Regions from separate parts of the Bacillus sp. SCT118 genome, predicted to be linked through region 2. Evidence: riboswitches for the same ligand, from Rfam matches in the RefSeq annotation. Region 2 holds a riboswitch; each other region holds the start of a gene.
What was found. Region 2 has a riboswitch for S-adenosylmethionine ahead of metI (cystathionine gamma-synthase/O-acetylhomoserine thiolyase). Riboswitches for the same ligand answer to the same signal wherever they lie in the genome.

Region 1: linked by a shared signal. The riboswitch ahead of ACQVGT_RS10740 (2-hydroxyacid dehydrogenase) and the one ahead of metI (cystathionine gamma-synthase/O-acetylhomoserine thiolyase) in region 2 are both predicted to bind S-adenosylmethionine.
Region 3: linked by a shared signal. The riboswitch ahead of metE (5-methyltetrahydropteroyltriglutamate--homocysteine S-methyltransferase) and the one ahead of metI (cystathionine gamma-synthase/O-acetylhomoserine thiolyase) in region 2 are both predicted to bind S-adenosylmethionine.

Annotation. Positions count from the first base shown of each region.
Region 1 is NZ_CP191225.1:2,032,521-2,036,986, reverse strand. Features, by position in the region: gene ACQVGT_RS10745 (FGGY-family carbohydrate kinase) at 1-671, opposite strand, end outside; gene ACQVGT_RS10740 (2-hydroxyacid dehydrogenase) at 689-1,723, opposite strand; SAM riboswitch class I at 1,807-1,898, opposite strand; gene ACQVGT_RS10735 (molybdopterin oxidoreductase family protein) at 2,046-4,088, shown strand; gene ACQVGT_RS10730 (hypothetical protein) at 4,155-4,448, shown strand.
Region 2 is NZ_CP191225.1:2,804,242-2,808,707, reverse strand. Features, by position in the region: gene ACQVGT_RS14345 (GNAT family N-acetyltransferase) at 50-472, opposite strand; gene ACQVGT_RS14340 (YjcG family protein) at 476-991, opposite strand; gene ACQVGT_RS14335 (esterase family protein) at 1,028-1,750, opposite strand; SAM riboswitch class I at 1,918-2,037, shown strand; gene metI (cystathionine gamma-synthase/O-acetylhomoserine thiolyase) at 2,105-3,226, shown strand; gene metC (cystathionine beta-lyase) at 3,219-4,391, shown strand; gene ACQVGT_RS14320 (GNAT family N-acetyltransferase) at 4,421-4,466, opposite strand, start outside.
Region 3 is NZ_CP191225.1:2,676,924-2,681,389, forward strand. Features, by position in the region: gene thiX (HMP/thiamine ABC transporter permease ThiX) at 1-204, shown strand, start outside; gene rsbRB (RsbT co-antagonist RsbRB) at 237-1,070, opposite strand; gene isp (serine protease Isp) at 1,293-2,252, shown strand; SAM riboswitch class I at 2,385-2,540, shown strand; gene metE (5-methyltetrahydropteroyltriglutamate--homocysteine S-methyltransferase) at 2,668-4,466, shown strand, end outside.

The DNA.
Region 1 (4,466 bases), 770 kb from region 2:
TCGGATGCATATTCATTTGCTATCGTTCCAATTGCTGTCCCCGCTCTAACAAGAGGCGGAAGGATAGATGGAGAAAAGCCAAATATGTCGCACATCTCTACTGACCAAGTGTTTTGCTTCACATCAAACAACAGGGTTTCTGTTGCCTGTGATGGTTCATATGTTAATATTCCGCTCAGTTGGTACGTCACCCAATCACTGATGCTAGTAAAGCTTGCAGTCTTTTCCCATAAAGAGGGCTGGCGCTGTTTTAATCCATAAAGCTTGAGCGCAGAAAAAAGTGCGGTTGGCAGGCGGCCTGTGCGGCTGTATATCTCTTCCCGATCGGGAATGCTCGCCTCCCACTCTCGACCGCGATTATCGATGTTCGGCAACCCGAGAAAAGGATTGCCGTTTTGATCGATCAGAACAATTCCCTGTCTTTGGCTCGTCGATGTCAAACCAATGATGTCAATATCATGCGAACGGGATAGCGCACGTTTTGCCAAATTCATCACCTGCTTCCACAGCACCTGAGGAGAAAAATAACGGCTGTCCGGGTAAAGCGTCTCTGTGGAATACACAATGTCCTCCCGTTCAACTGTTAGAACACTGCCAGTTACACTCACGACCGCTACCCTCGCATTGCCTGTGCCAATATCAAAAACGAGATAGCCTTTTTGTTTTTTCATTCTCTTAGCCTCCTTTCTTATCCCCCTGTTTTCAGTTCGTCCTTGTTATACACTGTCGGAATATTAAGAGTTTTTTCACCCTTCCACTTTTTGAGGGCTTCATTCAGTATCGTCACGTGATGATCCTCCACTTCAAATGTTGCTCCAGCGAGATGCGGTGTTGCCAGAACATTAGGCAATGAAATCAATTCATAATCTGATTCCTCTGGAGGTTCATGATAAAAAACGTCTAATATCGCACCTCTGATTTTATGTTCTTTTAATACAGATAAAAGATCTTCACGGTTTACAACAACTGCTCTTGAAGTGTTGACGAAAATCGCACTCTCTTTCATCAGATCAAAATACTTCCGATCAATAAGTCCAAGTGTTTCCTCAGTACGAGGCAGATGGACAGAAACGATATCACTGTCTGAAAACACCGTTTTAAGAGATACTTTTTCATACAGCGGATGATCGTCTTGAATGTATGGATCGTAATACTTTATTTTACAGTCAAATGCAGTCAGCAGTTTTGCAATCCTTTGACCAACCGCCCCGAACCCAATCATGCCAACCGTTTTTCCTGATAATTCATTTCCTTTAAATTTGACATAAGCCTGTAGGTAATCACTGTCCCACTTTCCATCCTTCAGCCATTGATTCGAGACGCTGGTATGGCGGAGAAAGGTAATCACATTTCCAATAAACATTTCAGCAACGGCTTGTGCATTCCGCCCTGGTGTATAAAAAACAGGTATGCCTCTTTTTGAGGCAGCTGCCACATCCACATTGGAGGGCATTCCCCTGCAAACACCGGCAAATGAAAGTTCGGGAACAGAAGCAAATACGCTGTCTGTTACCTGATCAAGCTCAGTAATCAAGCCTGTCGCATTTGTTGCTTTTAGCAGCTGAATGAGTTCATCTTCCCGATATGCCCGGCCTTGTTCCTTCCAAGATTGATAAGCAACTGAGCCAAACAAGTTTTCTAGCTCTTTTCGTCCTTCTTCGTTGTACGGTGCTGTAACCAAAACCGTCATGGTGCAAAACATCCTTTTCATCGTATTTTTCATAAAAAAAATCTCTTTCCGAAGATGGAAAGAGATTCATATATAGGCGCGCTCTGTTACAGGCAGACGCCGGTATAAACCTTGCTTTCCTATCTTTCAAGCTGTCGCTTGCTGGAATTGGCACAATAATGTTGCCGAGGTTTCATAGGGCCAGTCCCTCCACCTCTCTGGATAGAAAATGTTGAGTATGTAATTTTCAGAATAAAGAATACGTTTATCATAAAGAAGTCTCATATTGATGTCAATCTCTTTTTTCAGAATTGACGTTATCATCGGAAATGTTATAATTCTTACAAAATATCTAACTAGAGAGAGGAACTGGGCCATGAAATCTTTTGCCACACAACAAAACGGCATTTTCAAATCCGTTTGCTCGCTGGACTGCCCGGATCAGTGCGGATTGTTAATACATAAAAAAGACGGGAAAATCGTAAAAGTGCAAGGAGACCCTGATCATCCTGTCACAGCTGGAAACATATGCAACAAAGTCCGGAATATGACGGAGCGCATCTATGATGAAAAGCGGCTGACTACACCGCTCAAACGAACAGGTGCGAAAGGCCAAGCGATATTTGAACCGATTTCCTGGGAAGAGGCAATCGATACGATCACCTCCCGCTGGAAACAGCTGATTGATGAAGAGGGAGCTGAAAGCATACTTCCTTACAGCTTTTACGGAAACATGGGGAAATTGACAGCTGAAGGAATGGACCGCCGCTTTTTTTACCGCATGGGGTCAAGCCAGCTTGAACGGACGATTTGCAGCAAAGCGGGATCTGAAGGCTATAAATATACAATGGGCATAAGCGCGGGAATCGATCCTGAGGAAACTATTCATACAAAACTATTTATTTTTTGGGGAATCAATGCGGTCAGCACAAACATGCACCAAATTACAATCGCCCAAAAAGCGCGAAAACAAGGTGCCAAAATTGTAGTGATCGATGTGCATAAAAATCAAACAGGACGTCTCGCAGATTGGTTTATTCCAATAAAGCCTGGAACCGACAGTGCACTTGCTCTTGGCATCATGCACATTTTATTTAAAGAAAACCTTCATGATGAAGCATTTCTGTCCGAGTACACGGTTGGCTATGAAGAGCTCCGTGAACACGTGAAACAATATGATCCTGAAAAGGTGTCGACGATCACCGGTGTCAGTACCAAAGATATTTACCGACTGGCAAAAATGTACGGGGAAACCTCCCCTTCTTTTATCAGAATCGGAAACGGACCCCAGCATCACGATAACGGCGGGATGATTGTAAGGACGATTGCCTGTCTTCCGGCGATCACCGGCCAATGGCTGCACACAGGGGGCGGCGCAATTAAGCATAACAGCGGAATTTTAGAATATAACACAAATGCCTTGCAGCGGCCCGACTTATTGCAAGGGCGCACACCGAGGTCGTTTAATATGAATCAGCTTGGCAAGGTGCTTTTGGAAACAGACCCGCCGATTCGCTCTCTTTTTATTTACGGAACAAACCCGGCCGTCGTTGCGCCGGAAGCAAACAAGGTCAGACAGGGCTTGCTGCGGGAAGACTTGTTTACTGTGGTTCATGATTTGTTTTTAACGGAAACGGCTGCATATGCGGACATTGTACTGCCTGCAACATCCGCTTTTGAAAATACTGATTTTTACACCTCCTACTGGCACCATTACATTCAGCTTCAGCAGCCGGTGATCAAGAGATATGGGGAAAGCAAGTCTAACACTGAGGTGTTCCGATTACTGGCTGAAGCAATGGGATTCACAGACCAGGAGCTTAAAGATTCAGATGAAGAATTAATCCGCCAGGCGCTTGACCATCCAGATAATCCGCATTTGGCAGAGATTGATTACGATGCACTTGCTAAGCATTCATTTATGAAAGCGAAACGCGAAAAGCCACTGTTTCCGGGCGAACTTCCAACGCCAAGCGGAAAAATAGAATTATATTCAGAAAAAATGAAACAAGACGGCTTCCCGGCTTTACCGACATATACACCTCTTGTAACCGATAATGAACATCCGTTTATGTATGTTCCGGGGCCAAACCATAATTTCTTAAACTCAACATTTTCCAATAATGAAAAACACATCAAACTTGAAAAGACGCCAAAGCTCTTTATCAACACAAAAGATGCTGAAGAACACGGAATCGTTGATGGGGCACCTGTACGAATTTGGAACAGCCGGGGAGAATGCCAGCTGACCGCTGCAGTTGGAGAACAAGTACTGCCAGGTGTCGTTGTCAGCCAAGGATTATGGGCGGATGAACAAGGAAAAAAACAGCTTGTAAACGCGCTAACCCCAGACCGATTGTCCGATATGGGCGGCGGCGCCACCTTTTTTTCAGGCCGTGTACAGATTGAAAAGGTTTGAAAAATAATGAAACCCGGAGTATGCCAAGCCCGTATAACATAACATCGACATAATGGAGGCATACACATGGACGTTTTTTTAGGAATTGGTATTGCTTTGGCTGGATATTTTATCGGTGAAGGCTTAAAGCAGATGAACCATACAAAAGGTAATGAACAAAATGATATCTTGCTTATAAAAGAACGGGATATTTACTTTTACATCGGACTTTTTTTAGGAATAACAAGGTCTGAAGCAAAACAGTTAGCTGGAGACATGGCAGACCTGCCTTACATCGAAATAAACGGAAAAAAATATGTACAGAAACATATGTTAAAAGATTGGACATTCACATTAGTTGAAAAACATCAGGGTGAATAAAACAAATCTGAGGAGAGC
Region 2 (4,466 bases):
GGTTTTTTATACGCAGTAAAAATCCGGATCTCAAAAGATCCGGATGCGTTCAGTCCTTCATCATTTGTAAGTGCGGAATGCCGGCATCGAGGAATTCTTTTTCAGAAAGCACGCGATACCCGTGTTTCTTGTAAAACGGCACAGCCTGTGTTTGCGCGTTTAAAATGAAACCGGAAGCGCCTCCGTCTGCCGCGGCTTTTTCGAGCGCTTTCATAATGATGCCGCCGACACCGGCTGAGCGGTGGCTTTTCAGTACGCAAATCCGCTCTAACTTGCCGTAGCCGTCCTTCATGCGCCATCTTCCAGCGCCGACAGGCTTTTCACCGTCATACACGACGATATGCTCTGACTCATTTTCAAGTTCGTCAATTTCTTCTTCAGCAGGCACGTTTTGTTCTTTGACAAAGACTTCTTCTCTTACATAGAATGCATCTTTCAGTTGTTCTTCACTTTTTGCGATAACTGCTTTCAAACATTATTCTCCTCTGCCTAGCAAGAAGGTTTCATATACTGTCCACGATCCGTTTTCCAACTGGTAAAGCAAGTGGAAACGGTCAACGATTTCTTCATGCGACACTTCCTGCATTTTTAATTGTCCCAGCACATCTGAATGCTCGTCGTCGGAAAGGTTTTGGCCGACCGTCACATGCGGAACGAAATTATATTCCTGTTCGCCTGCCAACACACCGGTGTATAGCTTTTCATTGAGTGTTTTTAACTCTTCCGTCGGTTCTGCTTTAATATAAATGACATTATTAACAGGCGCAAATGAGCTGTATTTTGTCATTTTGAGAACGATTGGGTGGGACTCTTTTGCGATGTTTCTTAAATGTGATACGAGCTGATCCGCTTTCTCCTCCGCGCATTCAAAGGATGCTCTCAGCGTCAAATGAGGCGGGATCAGAGAGTAGCTTGGGTCATAGCGCTTTCTGTAAGAGTTTGCAAGGTCTTGGAGCTTTTTTGATGGAAATAAAACGATTCCGTATTTCATATTATGTCCCTCCTGGAAATAAAGTATGATAGAGTGTTAAAGCATTTTTTTCAGCGCCGGGGTGATGAGCGGCTGCCAGTATGTCCATTTGTGGTCTCCGTCAAATGGCTCAAAATAATAATCAGAAAGCTTCTTCTCCAGCAGCTGCTTCAGCTCCTGGTTCGGTTCTGTAAAGTCCAGGATGTTCCCGTCTGTCGTGTGGACGTCAGTTTCTTTTGTTCCAATTTGGTGATAAATAGAGAGGTGTTTGATATCGTCTGACTGTTTTACGGCTTCTAGTACGTGTTTGTCAACATAGGGAGACTGCATGATGATGTTGCCAAACATATTCGGATAATCAAGCGCTGTCATAAGTGACACGGTTGCTCCGAGCGAATCACCGATCAGCGTTCGGCCGTAACCGATCTGATAGGTTGGATACTCATCATCTGCAAAAGGAACGAGCTCATGGGCGATGAACCGTTTATACGCCGAAAATTTTGAACCCTCCGGATGATAGGTGTTTCTGCGCTCTTTTACATCCTTATAAGGAACACCGATAATAATGCTCCGGTCTATTTCGCGTTTCGACAGCAATTCCTCAACCTGTCTGCCGATTCTCCCCAGCCTGAAATAATCGTGGCCGTCCTGAGCGATAATGACATGGTATTTATAAAGCGGGGAGTAGTTGGACGGCAGATAAACAAGTAAGGTCATTTCCTCGTTAAGCTCTTTTGAAAAGAATTTCTTTTCTTGCACTGTGCCGTTTTTCGGTGCCATAAAAACATTCCTCCAGGACATCACTATACTTTCTTGCATTTTCAATTATTGTACCATGAATTATTAGAAATTTCTCTCTTTAAACGGTTCGACACACGAAGAAAAAAGTGTTGAAATAAACTGTGAATTGCGCTAATATAAAACAATCAGAAAATTGAAATCGATATTTCTTATCGTGAGAGGTGGAGGGACTGGCCCTTAGAAACCTCAGCAACCGGCTTGTTTTGCATGTGCAAAGCGCCAAGGTGCTAAATCCAGCAAGCGTTTTTATGCTTGGAAGATAAGAAGAAGCGTTAAACCCCTTCTTCTTATGAAGAAGGGGTTTTTATTTTGAAAAGGGAAGGTGTCAGCTATATGTCACAGCACGTTGAAACGAAATTAGCCCAAATTGGGAACCGAAGCGATGAAGTCACGGGAACAGTGAGTGCTCCTATTTATTTATCAACAGCATACCGCCACAGAGGGATCGGAGAATCAACTGGATTTGATTATGTCCGCACAAAAAATCCGACACGCCAGCTTGTTGAGGACGCCATCGCTAACTTAGAAAACGGCGCAAGAGGGCTTGCCTTTAGTTCGGGAATGGCTGCTATCCAAACGATTATGGCGCTGTTTAAAAGCGGAGATGAACTGATCGTTTCATCGGACCTATATGGCGGCACGTACCGTTTATTTGAAAATGAATGGAAAAAATACGGATTGACTTTTCATTATGATGATTTCAGCGATGAGGACTGTTTACGCTCTAAGATTACGCCGAATACAAAAGCGGTGTTTGTGGAAACGCCGACAAACCCCCTCATGCAGGAGGCGGACATTGAACATATTGCCCGGATTACAAAGGAGCACGGTCTTCTGCTGATCGTAGATAATACATTTTATACACCGGTCTTGCAGCGGCCGCTTGAGCTGGGAGCTGACATTGTCATTCACAGCGCAACCAAGTATTTAGGCGGGCATAACGATCTGCTTGCTGGGCTTGTCGTGGTGAAGGATGAGCGGCTCGGAGAGGAAATGTTTCAGCATCAAAATGCAATCGGCGCTGTCCTGCCGCCATTTGATTCGTGGCTTCTGATGAGAGGAATGAAGACGCTGAGCCTCAGAATGCGTCAGCATCAGGCAAACGCGCAGGAGCTTGCGGCGTTTTTAGAAGAGCAGGAAGAAATTTCGGATGTGCTGTATCCCGGAAAAGGCGGCATGCTGTCCTTCCGTCTGCAAAAAGAAGAATGGGTCAATCCGTTTTTAAAAGCACTGAAGACCATTTGTTTTGCAGAAAGTCTCGGCGGGGTGGAAAGCTTTATTACATACCCTGCGACCCAGACGCACATGGATATTCCTGAAGAGATCCGCATCGCAAACGGGGTGTGCAATCGTTTGCTGCGCTTTTCTGTCGGAATTGAACATGCGGAAGATTTAAAAGAGGATCTAAAGCAGGCATTATGTCAGGTCAAAGAGGGAGCTGTTTCATTTGAGTAAACACAATTGGACGCTTGAAACCCAGCTCGTGCACAATCCATTTAAAACAGACGGCGGAACCGGGGCGGTCAGTGTACCGATTCAGCACGCCTCGACTTTTCACCAATCTTCATTTGAAGAGTTCGGGGCATATGATTACAGCCGCTCTGGCACGCCGACAAGAACAGCTCTCGAAGAAACAATTGCCGCATTGGAAGGCGGAACAAGAGGATTTGCTTTCAGTTCAGGCATGGCTGCTATCTCAACAGCATTTTTACTGCTGTCACAGGGTGATCACGTTCTTGTGACAGAAGATGTATACGGCGGAACCTTCCGTATGGTGACAGAGGTGCTGACCCGGTTTGGCATTGAGCATACGTTTGTCGACATGACGGATCGTAATGAATTGGCGCGGAGCATCAAGCCGAACACAAAGGTCATTTATATGGAGACGCCATCAAATCCGACACTTGGGATTACGGATATTAAAGCGGTTGTTCAGCTTGCAAAAGAAAACGGCTGCCTGACCTTTCTGGACAATACATTTATGACGCCGGCACTGCAGCGTCCGCTTGATCTCGGCGTGGATATTGTACTTCACAGCGCGACAAAATTCTTAAGCGGACACAGCGATGTGCTCTCAGGTTTGGCTGCTGTCAAAGATGAAGAGCTTGGGAAGAAGCTGTATAAGCTGCAAAACGCGTTCGGCGCCGTCCTTGGCGTACAGGATTGCTGGCTTGTCCTGCGCGGATTAAAAACATTGCAGGTCCGTTTAGAGAAAGCGAGTCAAACAGCCCAGCGGCTTGCGGAATTTTTCCAGAAGCACCCGGCGGTGAAGCGCGTGTATTATCCGGGACTGGCTGATCATCCCGGCGCTGAAACCCATAAAAGCCAGTCGAAGGGAGCGGGCGCCGTGCTATCTTTTGAGCTTGAAAGCAAAGAGGCCGTTAAGAAATTAGTCGAGAATGTGTCACTGCCGGTCTTCGCTGTCAGCCTTGGCGCAGTGGAATCAATTTTGTCCTATCCGGCAACGATGTCTCACGCGGCAATGCCTAAGGAAGAGCGTGAAAAACGCGGTATCACTGATGGCCTGCTCCGTCTGAGTGTGGGCGTCGAACATGCAGACGATTTAGAACACGATTTCGAACAAGCGCTGAAAGAAATTGCTCCAGTTGCGGTTCGTTAAAAAAGAAGCCGGGGATGTCCCGGCTTCTTTTAGTATTGTTCGTCATCAGGATTCAGAATCGCGAGGACTTGATGA
Region 3 (4,466 bases), 130 kb from region 2:
CGATATACCATACCGCTATTGGCAAGCGCCATCAGAAAAGCGGAACGGACAGCGCTTGCGATGGAATCGAAAGGTTTTACAGGAAGCAGAAACCGGACATATTACAGGACATTGAGCGTGAACCGGCGCGACTGGCTGTTCTTTTGCCTCGTTCTCTTGTTATTCGCAGGATCTTTTCTCGTATCTTTCTGTTTTGCCTCATAAAAAATCCGCTATCGACGATAGCGGATTTTTTCTTATTGATGATAATTTAATGCTTGGGCAAGGTTGGTTTTAATGGTAATATTCGAAAAGTCAATCCCCAGCTGTACAGCAGTTTGCGCAATTTCAGGCCTGATTCCTGACAGGGTTGACCGGACACCGATCAGATTGAGCGCCTCAATCAATTTAAAAATCTGGTGCGCCACCATCGTATCCACTACCACAACACCTGACAGATCAATTAACAGATGCTCCACGCGTCTTTTCGCACAAGCTTGAAGCGTGTTTTCCAGAATAAACTTCGCCCGTTCGGTATCAATGTCACCGACAAGAGGCAGCAGAGCTGTTGATTTGCTCAGGGTAATGACAGGTGAGCTTAATTCCAATATCATTTCTCTTTGGGCGTTTAATTGCTGCTTGGCATTCATTTCAGCGTGATCAACGAATGTATAAATGGTGAAATCAAATACTTTTACAATCAAATCTGCCCATTTTTGCTTCTCTCCCGGTTCAAACGCTGACTCATTTTCTTCTGCAAACTTCTCAAAATACTTCGTATATAATCTCCTGTTTCTCATAAACTCCCGAATGACATACTGAACCGGTGTGTCGAGATGTTTTTGATCGTTGGTCAGCTCAATGACCCACTCTTGAAACTCTTCGAGAAATTGTTTTTCCGGTAAAACATACATGTAATTCAGATGCCGGTAAAATTCTCTGTCCTGCTCTTTCAATTCTTCCGTTACTGTTGCATTATGTAGGGCGTAAAGCGAATTCGGATCACTTTCCTCCATCGTTTCAATCCATTCCTCGGCCATTTGTTCCACATGCTCTGAAAAAAATGCATATAATTTTTCATTCAGTTTCATGACACTGCTCCTTTCCCCAACACTATTATAACTTGACTTACAGTTGAATCCCAGTCATACATGCCGAAGCCATCCAATATTTTGAAGATTACTAATTCTTTGGTGTGTATCCTATTTTTTCAAAATGCTTCAAATGGCTCTGTCCGAGCGCTTGCTTTTTTCATATAATATGAGGCAACACCCTTGAATCCACTTGAAAGCATAAAAAAGGAGGGCTTTTTTATGAATGGTGAAATCCGCTTGATCCCGTATGTGACGAATGAGCAGATCATGGATGTAAACGAGCTTCCTGAGGGCATTAAAGTGATTAAGGCGCCAGAAATGTGGGCAAAAGGGGTAAAAGGCAAAAATATTAAAGTTGCTGTATTAGACACGGGCTGCGACACAAGCCACCCTGATTTAAAAAATCAAATCATCGGCGGAAAGAACTTCACGGATGACGACGGCGGCAAGGAAGATGCGATTTCCGACTACAACGGACACGGCACACACGTCGCCGGAACGATTGCAGCTAATGATTCAAACGGAGGCATTGCCGGAGTCGCGCCTGAGGCAAGCCTATTGATTGTGAAGGTTCTTGGCGGCGAGAACGGCAGCGGACAATACGAATGGATAATCAACGGCATCAACTACGCGGTGGAACAGAAAGTCGACATCATCTCAATGTCCCTTGGAGGGCCAAGCGATGTGCCAGAGCTGGAAGAAGCAGTGAAAAACGCAGTGAAAAACGGAGTGCTTGTCGTTTGTGCAGCGGGAAATGAAGGTGACGGCGACGAACGCACAGAAGAGCTTTCCTACCCCGCAGCTTATAATGAAGTGATTGCAGTTGGATCTGTTTCTGTAGCGCGAGAATTGTCAGAATTTTCTAACGCAAATAAAGAGATTGACCTTGTGGCACCAGGAGAAAACATCTTATCCACCCTTCCCAACAAGAAGTACGGTAAGCTGACCGGCACTTCAATGGCTGCCCCTCATGTCAGCGGTGCGCTTGCTTTAATCAAAAGCTATGAAGAAGAATCATTTCAAAGAAAGCTTTCTGAATCTGAGGTTTTCGCACAGCTAATCCGCAGGACACTTCCTCTTGATATTGCAAAAACGCTGGCAGGCAATGGATTCCTGTATTTAACAGCTCCTGATGAGCTCGCAGAAAAAGCAGAGCAATCACATTTGTTGACCCTATAAGATTATTTTTCTTATATAATATACACCACATCATGTAAATAAAAATTTCAAATTCTATGTTGACAATGAATTTGAATTACTGTTAAGATTACCAACAAATGATTCAACTTTTCAAAAAATTAATAACATTTTCTCTTATCGAGAGTTGGGCGAGGGATTGGCCTTTTGACCCCAACAGCAACCGACCGTAATACCATTGTGAAATGGGGCGCACTGCTTTTCGCGCCGAGACTGATGTCTCATAAGGCACGGTGCTAATTCCATCAGATTGTGTCTGAGAGATGAGAGAGGCAGTGTTTTACGTAGAAAAGCCTCTTTCTCTCATGGGAAAGAGGCTTTTTGTTGTGAGAAAACCTCTTAGCAGCCTGTATCCGCGGGTTAAAGAGAGTGTTTTACATATAAAGGAGGAGAAACAATGACAACCATCAAAACATCGAATTTAGGATTTCCGAGAATCGGACTGAACCGTGAATGGAAAAAAGCACTTGAAGCGTATTGGAAAGGCAGTACTGATAAAGATACGTTTTTAAAGCAAATCGACGAACTATTTTTATCCGCAGTAAAAACACAAATTGACCAGCAGATTGATGTTGTGCCTGTTTCTGATTTCACACAGTATGACCATGTACTCGACACAGCAGTCAGCTTCAACTGGATCCCGAAACGGTTCAGACATTTGACTGACGCTACCGATACATACTTCGCTATCGCCCGCGGAATCAAAGACGCTGTATCTAGTGAAATGACAAAATGGTTTAATACAAATTACCATTACATCGTTCCGGAATATGACGAGAGCATTGAGTTCCGTCTGACAAGAAACAAACAACTCGAAGATTATCGCCGGATCAAACAGGAATACGGTGTGGAAACAAAGCCTGTGATTGTCGGCCCTTATACGTTCGTTACGCTCGCTAAAGGCTATGAACCGTCCGAAGCAAAAGCGATCCAAAAACGCCTTGTGCCATTATATGTACAGCTTTTGAAAGAACTTGAAGAAGAAGGCGTAAAATGGGTTCAAATCGATGAGCCGGCGCTCGTTACCGCCTCTAGTGAAGATGTCCGCGGCGCAAAAGAGTTATTTGAAAGCATTACAAGTGAGCTTTCATCCTTGAATGTGCTTTTGCAGACGTATTTTGATTCTGTTGATGCGTATGAAGAGCTGATCTCTTACCCGGTTCAGGGAATTGGCCTTGATTTCGTTCACGACAAAGGCAGAAACCTAGAACAGCTTAAAACACATGGTTTTCCGACAGACAAAGTGCTGGCAGCCGGCGTTATCGACGGACGCAACATTTGGAAAGCGGACCTTGAAGAGCGTCTCGATGCCGTTCTTGATATTCTCAGCATTGCAAAAGTTGATGAACTGTGGATTCAGCCTTCCAGCAGCCTGTTGCATGTTCCGGTAGCGAAACATCCTGATGAGCATTTGGAAAAAGACCTATTGAACGGATTGTCCTACGCAAAAGACAAGCTGGCCGAGCTGACAGCTTTGAAAGAAGGCTTAGTATCAGGAAAAGCGGCGATCAGCGAAGAGATTCAGCAGGCTAAGGCTGATATCCAGGCGCTTAAACAGTTTGCAACAGGCGCCAATTCTGAACAAAAGAAAGAGCTTGAGCAATTAACTGATAAAGACTTCAAGCGTCCGATTCCGTTTGAAGAACGTTTAGCCCTGCAAAATGAATCTCTCGGCCTTCCGCTTTTGCCGACGACAACGATCGGCAGCTTCCCGCAGTCTGCTGAAGTGCGGAGCGCACGCCAAAAATGGCGGAAAGCTGAGTGGTCCGAAGAACAGTATCAAAACTTTATCAATGCGGAAACAAAAAGATGGATTGATATTCAGGAAGAATTGGAGCTTGATGTCCTTGTTCACGGCGAATTTGAACGGACAGACATGGTCGAATACTTCGGTGAAAAGCTGGCCGGTTTCGCCTTCACTAAATATGCCTGGGTTCAATCATACGGCTCACGCTGTGTCCGCCCGCCAGTCATTTACGGAGATGTTGAATTTATTGAACCGATGACAGTGAAAGACACAGTCTACGCACAGTCATTGACTTCCAAGCATGTAAAAGGAATGCTGACGGGCCCGGTTACAATCTTAAACTGGTCTTTCCCTCGAAACGATATCTCGAGGAAAGAAATCGCCTTCCAAATCGGGCTTGCCCTTCGCAAAGAAGTTAAAGCGCTTGAAGACGCAGGCATTCAAATCAT